DNA from 2 places in the Undibacterium sp. Ji42W genome. Region 1 is predicted to be linked to the other one. Evidence: predicted binding sites of a transcription regulator. Region 1 holds the regulator's gene; the other holds the start of a gene.
The links. Region 1 encodes sigma-54, which starts transcription at its own class of promoters, with help from an activator protein. Its sites were predicted from a motif close to TGGCANGNAANCTGCTTT; they were not measured.
Positions count from the first base shown of each region.

Region 1 (6,020 bases):
CAAGCGGCTGGGTGTGAAACTGATTGCCATGACGGGCAACCCGGAATCCAGCTTGGGCAAGCTGGCTGATATCCATCTGAACTTGCATGTAGACAAAGAAGCCTGCCCGCTGAATTTGGCACCGACTGCCAGCACCACAGTGACGTTGGCGCTGGGCGATGCCCTGGCGGTGGCGGTGCTGGATGCGCGTGGCTTTAGAGAAGAAGACTTTGCCCGCTCGCACCCCGGTGGCTCGCTTGGTCGCCGTCTGCTGACACACGTCAGAGACGTCATGCGCACCAACGAAGACATCCCGCAGGTTGGGCCAGAAACCAGCCTGAAAACTGCGCTGCTGGAAATCACCAAAAAAGGCATGGCGATGACTGCCGTAGTGGATGAACATCAAACGGTACTGGGCATTTTCACCGATGGTGACTTGCGCCGCCTGATGGATGGCACTCGCGACTTTACCCAGTTGCGCATTGCGGATGTCATGAACCACAGCCCACGCCGCATACGCCCGGAACAATTGGCTGTTGAAGCCGTCGAAGTCATGGAAACTTACCGCATCAACCAGTTGCTGGTCGCTGACGACAGCGGCAAACTGGTGGGTGCCTTGCATATCCATGACCTGACCAGAGCCAAGGTGATCTGATGAATAATCCTGTAGGTTCTGTAGAGAGAGCCAGTAAAGTCCGGCTCATGATTTTTGATGTGGACGGCATTCTGACCGACGGCAGCTTGTATTTCGGACCAGAAGGCGAAATGATGAAGTGTTTTAATGTGCTCGACGGGCAAGGCATCAAGCTCTTGCAACAGGCAGGCATCATCACGGCTATCATCAGCGCAAGGCAATCGGCCATCGTCAGCAAGCGTGCTGCTGATCTTGGCATCAGCCACGTCAGCCAGGGCATCCATGACAAGAAGAGTGCATTTCTTGAACTGCTGGCGAAGCTGGACATACCTGCGCAAGAATGCGGCTTTATTGGTGACGATGTCATTGATTTGCCAATACTGACACGGGTCGGTTTTGCAGCGAGCGTACCGAATGCCCATGCCGAAGTACAACAGCGCGTTCAATATATTACCAAGGCCAGTGGCGGCCAGGGGGCTGCGCGCGAAGTCTGCGACTTTATCCTGCGCGCCCAGGGCAAATATGAACAGGCTTTACAAGCATATCTGACATGAAACCCCAAATGACCATAGACCGCTTCCGCATCTGGCTGGCCGTGATATTGCTGGGCGTAATCACCATGGGCACTATCTGGGTCATGGAAGTCATACGCCGTCATGCAGATGATGAGCAAAACCGCACTTCTGCGAGGTCAGCGCCGGATTACTATGTGGAGAAATTCAATTTCATCCGGCTGTCGAACAATGGCAAGGCCAATTACCACATCACCGGTGACAGCCTGGTGCATTTGCCGCGGACTGACAATATAGAAATCAAGCACCCGCAGATCAACAGCTTTGACCAGGACAGGCCACCGCTGCACCTGCGTGCTGAACTCGCCGTTGTATCGCAAAAATCATCGCTGACCACGCCCAAGCGTGAGCATGACATGGTTCATCTGTATGACAATGTCAGCATGGAAAGACCCGAGGGTCTGAGTTCACAATTCGTGCGTGTGGAGTCTGATTATCTTTTGCTCTTGCCGGATGACGATATCGTTAAAACCGACAAACCGGTTTCAATCACGACCGGCAAACTGCATTCAACTGCAACTGGCATGATTGCCAATAATTCAACCCAAGGCCTGGAATTGCTGAGCAAGGTTTACATTCAACTCAAGAAACGTGAACCAGCTCCCAAAACCGGGAATAAATAAGCAAGAAAGCGACTATGCACATGATCAAAACATCATTTAGCGTCACACGCTTGATCAGCCTGGCCTGCCTGGGGCTAGCCTGTGTTTCTGCCAATGCAGAAAAAGCCGACAGCAACAAGGAAACCATCATCAAAGCAGGGTATGGCATCAGTGATGGCAAAGCCAGCGTCAGCAGATTATCCAAGGGCGTGTCCCTGGTGCGCGGCACCCTGACCGTCACTTCTGAGAGTGCTGTCGTGACCGAAGCCCCGAATGGCGATCAGTTTGTTGTTCTGACAGGTGGCAGTGGCCGCAAAGTCACCTTCCGCCAGAAACGCGATGGTGGCCCTGACTTGTGGGTTGATGGCGAAGCAGACCGCGCTGAATATAACCAGAGTACAGAAATCGTCAAATTCATTTCCAAGGCCAAGGTACGCTATCTCGAAGGCAAGCGCGTCACCCAGGAACAAGAAGGTGAATACTTGTCTTATGACAGCAAGAATGATGTTTTTGTTGGCACGAATTCAACGAGCGGCCAGCATGTGGATGGCTCAGGCAATATCACCATTACCTTGCAACCAAAACCAGAAAAACAGGCTAAATAAGATGACAGCACAGTCAAGCAGCACCTTGCTTGTCAAGGGCTTGCAAAAGCGTTACGGTGCGCGCCAGGTGGTGCGCGATGTATCACTGCTATTGAAAAGCGGTGAGGTAGTCGGTTTGCTAGGCCCGAATGGCGCAGGCAAGACTACTTCGTTTTACATGATCGTTGGCCTGGTGCCCTCAGACGCAGGAGACATCACGATTGATGATGTGAATATCTCGCAACTGCCTATCCATGAACGTGCCGTACTGGGTCTGTCTTACCTGCCGCAAGAGGCATCAGTGTTCCGCAAGCTGACGGTAGAAGACAATATCCGCGCTGTACTCGAATTGCAAAAAGACAGCGAAGGCAAGTATCTCGGTGCCAAGAAAATTGAGCAAAGGCTCAATGCCCTGCTGGCAGATTTACAGATAGAAAAAATACGCGAAAGCCAGGCGCTGTCACTGTCAGGTGGTGAGCGTCGCCGCGTCGAAATTGCCCGTGCACTGGCGACCAACCCACGCTTTGTCTTGCTGGATGAACCCTTTGCCGGTGTTGATCCTATCGCCGTCATCGAAATCCAGCGCATCGTGCGCTTCCTCAAGGAACGCGGCATAGGTGTGCTGATCACCGATCATAATGTGCGCGAAACCCTGGGCATCTGCGATCATGCCTACATCATCAATCAAGGAGCGGTACTTGCCAGCGGCAAGCCTGACGACATCATACAAAATGAATCTGTACGTCGCGTTTATCTCGGAGAACACTTCCGGATGTGACGGGAATCATCATGAAACAAAGCCTGCAACTACGTACCTCACAACATCTGGCCTTAACGCCGCAATTGCAGCAATCAATACGATTATTGCAGTTATCCACTTTGGAATTGCATCAGGAGCTGGAGACGCTGCTGACCGATAATCCCATGCTGGAACGCGTCGATGATCCCCTCGATCACGCCGTGCGCCTGCTGGCCGATGGTGCCATTAATACCAGCAGCACTTCTGCCGATGCGGGCATGGAAGCACCAGTGCCAAGAGACGACAGCGACAGGTCTGCCGACCCAGCCCCGGCTGATGCAGAAACCGTCGTCAGTAACGACAGCACCACCTCCAGCGAAGAAGACTGGGGCTTTGATGATGTGCAGCATGGCAGCAAATCTGGCGATGATGAAGATGGCCGCCCGCAGCTGGGTGCAGCCCATGTCACCCTGCGTGAGCACTTGCTGGAACAGATGCGCCTGAACCTGCGTGAACCGCGTGACCGCGCCCTGGTCGAGTTGATGATCGATGCGCTCGACAATAATGGTTACCTGACCGAAACATTAGATGAAATACATGCCAGTTTGCCACTGGAGTTGTTTGTAGAACCAGAAGAACTGGCTTTTGCCCTGAACATGCTGCAAAGCTTTGACCCGGCAGGTGTCGGTGCGCGCAGCCCGTCAGAATGCCTGGCCCTGCAAATCAAGCGCTTACCAAAAGTTGCTTTCGTCACACGCAGGCTGGCATTGCAAATTGTTGAAACACAACTGACTTTATTTGCACAAAGAGATTTCACCAAACTCAAGAAAATCCTCGACTGTGATGACGAAGATTTGCGCGATGCACAAACTGTGATCAGGATGTGCAAACCCAGACCTGGCATTGCTTTTGCTGCCGATGAATCTGATTATGTCGTGCCAGACGTGATCGTCAGAAAATCTACTAACGGCTGGCAAGTCATGTTGAATCAGGATGTCATGCCCAGGCTGCGGGTAAGCAGCATGTATGCCAACATCATGAAGCAAAACCGTGGCGAAGCTGGCATGGGCGCACAATTGCAAGAAGCCCGTTGGCTGATCAAGAATATGCGCCAGCGTTTTGAGACTATATTGCGCGTTGCACAAGCCATAGTCGAAAGGCAACGCAATTTTTTCACGCACGGTGCTGTTGCTATGCGACCCCTTGTTTTGCGCGAAATTGCTGATACACTAGGATTACACGAGAGCACTATCTCCCGTGTTACAACTCAAAAATACATGTTGACCCCACATGGCATGTTTGAGTTGAAGTACTTTTTCGGCAGCCATGTCGCGACGGAAACAGGGGGTGAAGCATCTTCCACCGCGATACGTGCACTCATCAAGCAGTTGATAGGAGCAGAAGACCAGAAAAGCCCACTCTCTGATAGCAAAATTGCAGACATGCTGGGTGAACAGGGCATGGTAATTGCCCGACGGACAGTTGCCAAATACCGTGAAGCCCTCAAAATCCCCCCAGTCAGTTTGCGTAAATCTTTGTAAGCAGTCCTTGTAATCACGGTTTGAATTGCTATATATGATTTAGCTCAAGGCAAATAAATGCTGAGAGCGTATCATTACAGCAAGCAACATCACTATAGGAGCACAGTATGAATCTCACCATCAGTGGACATCACGTCGAAGTAACTCCTGCAATTCGTGAATATGTACATACCAAACTAGAACGTATCAGGCGGCATTTCGACCAGGTCATTGATATCGCCGTCATCCTGACGGTGGACAAGCTCCGGGAAAAGGATAAACGACACAAAGCCGACATTAATCTGCATATCAGCGGTAAAGATATCCACGTTGAAAGTCTGGCGCATGATCTGTATGCGGCAATCGATGCACTGGTAGATAAACTTGATCGCCAGGTCATCAAGCACAAAGATAAAATGCAAGACCATCAGCACGACGCCATCAAGCACATACCTGATCCGGCATCGGCTTCATAAGACCCCAGTCCTTACCCTGACAGGGTTGTGGACATCCAAAACAAGGACGCTAAAGGCGTCCTTTTTGTTGGGTGCATGGTTTTGAGGTTAACAATTTACATCAATCAGTAACTGAATTACCCTGAGAAAATCCGCATACTTATTAACCGTCATTCTACCTGGCTAGCTCTCCAGCATAGATTTAGCTGAAATCCGCCTGGCTAGTGCGTTCGTAGCGTGAATGCCTTGCAACAATCCTGTACGCGTATTAACGTCATTCCAGCATGCTTTTGGCTGGAATCCAGCGGCGTTCGTCGTATGCCGTGGCGTTTTTTTACATGTGGCACTTTGACTAAAACGTTTGCTCTCCGTGGATACAAGCCGGGTCTCGGCCCGGCAGCCGAAATACTTTCTTTGCGTCGCCAAAGTAAGTATTCAAAGAAAGGCGACCCAGGCGTAGCCGCCCCTACGGGGTGCCCATTTGTGCAGTACAAAAAATGGGAAGATCCGAAACTCGCCTGCGGCCTTGCCCTTAGGAACATGCGCTTGCAAGCGCATGCCGTTACGCAGGCGTGCAGCATGCTGCACGAAACCCCTGCTACACCTCAAACAGCGGCTCTTCTTTTTCCATTTTCTGTACTGCACAAATGGCGGCTACACATGGGAACTGCGGAAAATCAAAAACAACATAAACCCCAAAGTCAAACCCAACGGCAACCACAACCAGTCCTTACGCTATTTCCTCATAAACATATACACCCCGTGACGCCCAGGCCCGACAAAGTTAAAATAGCAGCTTCATCCCCTACCCTGCATAGTCAACCACCATGAGCGAATTTGTACTTACCACCGTCAAGAACAATATAGGCTACATCACCCTAGACAGACCCAAAGCTTTGAACTCGCTGTCACTCGATATGGTAAGAGCGCTGACG
Region 1 is NZ_JBMPOV010000012.1:1,320-7,339, reverse strand. It holds gene ACO0LG_RS23475 (KpsF/GutQ family sugar-phosphate isomerase) at 1-634, shown strand, start outside; gene ACO0LG_RS23470 (KdsC family phosphatase) at 634-1,167, shown strand; gene lptC (LPS export ABC transporter periplasmic protein LptC) at 1,164-1,808, shown strand; gene ACO0LG_RS23460 (LptA/OstA family protein) at 1,829-2,392, shown strand; gene lptB (LPS export ABC transporter ATP-binding protein) at 2,394-3,149, shown strand; gene ACO0LG_RS23450 (RNA polymerase factor sigma-54) at 3,161-4,651, shown strand; gene hpf (ribosome hibernation-promoting factor, HPF/YfiA family) at 4,759-5,106, shown strand; gene ACO0LG_RS23440 (enoyl-CoA hydratase/isomerase family protein) at 5,913-6,020, shown strand, end outside.

Region 2 (6,020 bases), on a different contig from region 1:
GGGTCAGCCGCCGCTGCCGGAGCAGAGGCAGGTGCAACGACTGTAGATGCTGGGGCAGAAGCCGGGGCAACTGCGGGTGCAGATGCGCTGGCTGATGCAGTTACAGCGGCAGCAGAAGCTGACACTGGTTCAGCTTTAGCTGACGCATCTTGCGCTGATGCGACAGATGTAAAACCGACGGTGACCAGCAAAGCAGTCCCTGCCAGTATGTTCTTCAACAGTTTTTTCATGTGAACTCCCTGGTAGGCTATCAGAGTGCGTCGTTGCCGGTTTCACCGGTACGAATACGCACAACTTGTTGCAAGTCATAGACAAAAATCTTGCCGTCACCAATCTTGCCGGTGCGGGCCGCGGTTTCTATTGCTTCAATGGCGCGCTCAACAATCGCGTCATCTACAGCCGCTTCAATTTTTGTCTTGGGCAGGAAGTCAACCACATACTCTGCACCACGGTACAGTTCAGTATGACCTTTCTGACGGCCAAAGCCTTTCACCTCAGTCACGGTAATGCCCTGTACACCAATGGTGGACAGCGCTTCGCGGACTTCATCGAGTTTAAAAGGCTTGATAATTGCAGTAATCAGTTTCATGCTCGCCTCGAATATTAGAATGTTTTAACTGCAGACAATACCAGTGTTGTTTTGCCTGTGAACTTGCCTGCTGGCGTGACATACAGTTTTTTCTCTGCATTCGTGCCCAGCGCTGCGATACCAAAATTCACACCAAAAAACTCTTTATTCACACCAATTTTCCAGTCGGAATAAGAATAGGCACCATTGTTCTTGATGGTTTGATGGCCAGCATGCAAGGCCAGCGTATAACCTTCAGGCAACTCAATGTTTGCGCCGATATCCAGGTAGCCGCTGTTCTTGCTATCGATAAAACCGAACAGGTTGGTGACGGAGTGTGAATACTTGATATAGGCTGGCCCCATGCCTAACTGGCCGTAAATCTCGGTAGTGTTGGCATCAGCAAAACCGGCAACCTTGTTCAGGCCATTGGATGGGTAGATATAAGTCAGCACGCCGACGTCATAAGAAACATCCTTGGTGATCTCGCCTTTTTTACCGGCATACAAATCCCATTCAATATCGCCACTACCACCGGCATCCTTGGTCCATTTAATCGTTGACAACCATGTACCAGCATAAAAGCCGCTTGGGTTATTCACATAATCAGCGCCGCCCTGCAAAGCTGGATCAAGGCGTGATTGCGCAATCGCACGGTAGCGGTATTCGCTGACAACGCCAATGTTGAAGCTGACTTCATTGTCTGGCTTGGCTTCTGGCTTGGCATCTTCTGCATAGGCAAAACCACCAAAGAATGACGTGGCTACAGCAGCGGCGATTACTAATTTTTTCATTGCGCTTCCCCCTATTGATTAAGATTTGATTAGATTGAACCCGGGACAGAATCTGTTTTCAGCTCATAACGAGGACAGGCACGGACAAGCATTAATATTCACCACCACTTGCGCCCCCACTGCTTGCATCAGCCAAACTCTTAAATTCTTATTTCCCTTACCTGTTAGCAGGAGTCGTGCCAACCATGGCTATCTCATCAATAAAACGGCAACACAGCGCAGGGCCGAGAGTGTATTAATATGCATACAGCCAGATAAACACTGGGTCGCGCTGGTTTTTTATATTGCGCTGCAATACCAGTAGCAGTGTGGGCAAGATGCGCTATCATTGCCCTATAGGTAAATTTATAAGCAAAAAACAGCTTTGCGCACCAATTGCGGGCAACAAGGAATCCGCACACAAAAGTGGCAAAGCCAGATTTGCACCATAAACGTGCAATTACAAATAGAGGGTAAAAATGGATAAGCAAAATTTCTTTAATGATATGCAAGCCAAGATCAGCCAGGCTTTGGAAAACTCACCCGCCAAAGACATAGAAAAGAATGTCAAAGCCATGATGAGCCAGGGCTTTGCCAAGCTGGACCTGGTGACGCGCGAAGAATTTGATATCCAGGCACAAGTGCTGGCCAAGACCCGCGCCAAGCTCGAAGCCCTGGAGGCACGCGTGGCCGCACTCGAAGCACCACAAAAAGCCGACTAAGCCACAGACCGCATGTCCTTAGCCGTACTCAAAAGCCGCGCCCTGAATGGCATGGATGCACCACAGGTGACTGTGGAAGTGCATCTCGCGAATGGCCTGCCCGCCTTCACTATCGTTGGCCTGCCAGAAACCGAAGTCAAGGAATCCAAGGACAGAGTCAGGGCCGCTTTGCAAAATGCCCGCTTTGAATTCCCGAACAAGCGTATCACCGTCAATCTTGCGCCCGCTGATTTGCCAAAGGAATCTGGCCGCTTCGATTTGCCTATCGCGCTGGGTATTCTGGCAGCATCCGGACAAATTCCGGGAGACGCGTTAGAACAATATGAGTTTGCCGGAGAGCTATCCTTATCAGGCGAACTGCGGCCGATACGCGGCGCACTGGCGATGACGTTTGCGATATGCAAAAGCCAACAGCACTCGGCACAGGAACCCGCCTTCATCTTGCCACGCGCGAATGCTGATGAAGCGGCACTAGTTAGCGATGCTGCTATTTATCCCGCTGATTCATTGCTGCAGGTATGTGCCCACTTCGCTGGTGTAGATGGTGAACAAAGACTGGCGCGTCATCGACCCACCTCCCAGCCCAAGCGGCCGCAGTATGCAGATTTTGCGGAAGTCAAAGGCCAGTTACAGGCCAAGCGGGCATTGGAAGTAGCAGCGGCAGGTTCACATTCGGTACTTCTGATGGGTCCGCCAGGCACCGGCAAATCCATGCTGGCAGCCCGCTTCCCAGGCATCTTGCCGACCATGACCGATCAGGAGGCGCTGGAATCAGCGGCAGTGCAGTCCCTGACATCAGGCTTTTCCATTGAGAAATGGAAGGCACGCCCTTATCGATCGCCTCATCATACGGCGTCTGCGGTAGCATTGGTTGGTGGTGTAAGATCCGAAATTAATTGCATAAATCCGTAATTAAATGCGAATATCTGAAATTATAAACTTTCAGAATTCACATGAAACACAGACTGGTGATTGCTAGGCTGAAAAAAAACCCTGGTATTTGGAGAGTTGACGGCGTTAGTGGAGTGAGGAGTCGCTGGCGTTCCGGGAAATATGCAACTTTACATTTTGCCGGGATAAAAGATGACCATTTGCATAGTCCCTACACCAAACATTCCCTGAATGGGAAAATATTAGCTCTTCCAGTTCATTGCGCGCAACTTGCTCGATTTAAGCATGGATCCATTTGGAAAGAAGGGCAACTTGTCAGTTTTAGCCCTGAACTAAACAATACTTACACGGTGGATGCTTCGCGGGCTAGAGTAGTAAAGTTAAGCGAAGAAGTCGAGATTAGGAATGAATTAATTCCGTCGGTCCTTCCAAAAGACTATTTTTGTTTTGGCTTTAATAGCAAAAGTAACAATAGAGACATACTTGCTAACTCAAGATATGTAGTCGTCCCTGCAAAATTATTGGATGGTACTGAAAGATGGTTAATTATTCCCTGCACAGAATTGGTCCGATTCTATTTTGGTGTTTCGTCAAGGCTCCTTGCAAGTACGATAGCTGGCCAAATCGATGATTATTTTTCCTACAAAGATTCCTTTGTTAAAAACGGTCGAGTAACAATATTTGCAAAGAAGAGGCTAAGTAGATTTGAAGCAGGAGTTCTGGCAAGAACTGTCGCATCACCTGATGCCAAAGCTGCAATGTATGAAGTTCATAATTCTATAAGTGCTGCTATGGTTAATAATCAAATTAAAAAAGCCAGAGCTACAGAAAGTCATAACCAATGGCATAGAGAAAGTCTCGACATCAAAGCGAACTTTCCTTTCCGAGATAGCACGACACTTTATGCTTCAGGTAAGCGAATAAAATTGATTGACACCTCGCAGCGACCAATTTGGGGGGTGTATGTAATGCAAATTTGGCGCTGCAGTCATTCTTTTGGATTTTTTAAACCCCCAATTATTCAGATGGAAGAAAATTCTCGGCCATCTAATTATGACGAAAACAACACAAATAAATACGTAGAAAATCACTTCTTGGAAGATGAAGTCTTACCAGATATTGAAGATGTTCCAGCAAATGCGAGAGCGAAGCGAAGATCCATTTTAGATTCGTCGAACCAATTTGAAGGTATGGATGGTATTCGGTTCAAGCATGTTTACAAATCATCTAAGTCAGGAAATAAAGGCAATCATTTAGTTACATTGGATATTCAGCCCGAAAGCCTAACATTCCAAGATGGAAGCAATGCGGAAGATGCAAGAAACAACCAAGGGCTAACTCTTTCAACCAGCCAAGTCGACTACATAGGGCGCAATCTCTCATTATTTATCGAAACAATCGAAAAAATCGCTAACCTTAAAAAAGACTGGTCACTCAAAACACCAATATTGGGAGCAAGCACAAGCATGCTCTCTAAATCTTTTTTAGCGCACTTTCCAACGTTGATCGCGAATGTAAAGACGTGGCATTTGATCGATGGAAGGCCGCGGCAAGTTGCAGTTGTCGAAATTGAAATGGGTAAAAACCGCTATTTATACTTGCTTGAAATGGAATTAAAAGCAAACGAAAGCGGAAAAAGCACAATTCTTCTTTATAAAAATGGCTTCGATCAAGTTGATTCTGAGGCACTTTCCGATTTTTTCAAGTTATCGGCACGTAACAATAGGTGGATTGGAAAAGGTTTAATGCTGAAAAGACCTGAAGATCACGCCGAAGTAAACCTATTTTTGGATTCTTATCAAGTTAAAGGAATTAGACACCCGACTCGAGAACAGGATAAAAATTTATCAAATAACAAACTTGTCCTGTTGGAAGTTTCGCCGGACACATGGGCCGAATATTTAGTAAATGAGTTGAACCAATATGGTTTGTGATACACAGCAATGCTTTACTACCTAAGGTGTGAAGGCCCCCATGCGAATGCTAGTAAGCCATAGCACACAGAACACAAGAGTAAGGGTGCTTTGGCAATTTATTGACGAGTTACAAATTGCACTTGATAAAAATCATGTTGCGATTCGGCTCGTCAATGTTGTATCCGAATGCGGAACAAAACATGTGCCGGAGCTTAGAAGCGAACTGAAATTAGCGACTTTGGCAACTGATTTAACCATGATGATTCTCACGTATGAATACACTCAATCAATTTGGTGTGAAACCGAAATGATGGATCGCGCATATTCTAGCTGCCAGAACTGTCCTTCACGTAGACTATTTCCTGTTGCATGGAAATCTTATCCGGGGGACGAGCTTTGGTCGCGAAAAATAGATGGATGGGGTGTGAACCTTCAAGAACTAATAAAGGAGAATGTATTAGATTTGGTCGAGAAAGATCTCTCGAATTCACAAAATCGACCTATTGAATGGCAATTGGCGATTAACATGACCACTGAGGCACTTATAAAATTTCATACAGAGATCAATAGGACTTGTGTTCACATTAGTTGCCCAAAGAACGTGCCTGAAAACATACTTGCTCCTCGCCGGTTAGACTAGAACTAGGCAAAATAATTATTTTTTCTTGCAAAAAAGTGGTGTGGAAAAAAATTATATTCAAACTGTTTAGCTGCCAATCTGCTCATGTTTATATACACCGGACTCCTCCCTATTTTGGTCGTGCAAACCTAAAAGAAGTTGTGCATACAAATGTCCAAACTACCTTTTATAAATCCACCTGCTAGTATCGCTGACGATTTCCGCTCTGGACGCTGGTAGTTTTCTCATATTAAATGCTCCTATCCAATAATGCCTAGTGCGTCCCAGAATGCTGGATTAAATACGTAGCGAGCGTTCTCGCCAAGGCGCTGAGCCCTAGTTGTCAAGATTTTAGAGTCATAACTGACATCAAATATATATTGAACACCAGTTTCAGTTTTCAGACCTATAACTCCGTAATACAACAAAAAAATAAAAACCTTCTCAAGTTGATCTGCGCCTACACCACCGCTTGTAAGAGTACTCATTAGATCAAATTTACTCACTTCACTTGGCTGATCAATAAAGTGA
Region 2 is NZ_JBMPOV010000002.1:260,330-266,349, forward strand. It holds gene ACO0LG_RS04500 (ammonium transporter) at 1-230, opposite strand, end outside; gene ACO0LG_RS04505 (P-II family nitrogen regulator) at 251-589, opposite strand; gene ACO0LG_RS04510 (TorF family putative porin) at 604-1,362, opposite strand; gene ACO0LG_RS04515 (accessory factor UbiK family protein) at 1,821-2,063, shown strand; partial or broken gene ACO0LG_RS04520 (YifB family Mg chelatase-like AAA ATPase) at 2,076-2,942, shown strand; gene ACO0LG_RS04525 (hypothetical protein) at 3,017-4,888, shown strand; gene ACO0LG_RS04530 (hypothetical protein) at 4,974-5,510, shown strand; gene ACO0LG_RS04535 (P-loop ATPase, Sll1717 family) at 5,750-6,020, opposite strand, start outside.
Region 2: ACO0LG_RS04510 (TorF family putative porin) is a predicted target of sigma-54. The motif match lies at 1,527-1,544, and genes of this name have one in related genera.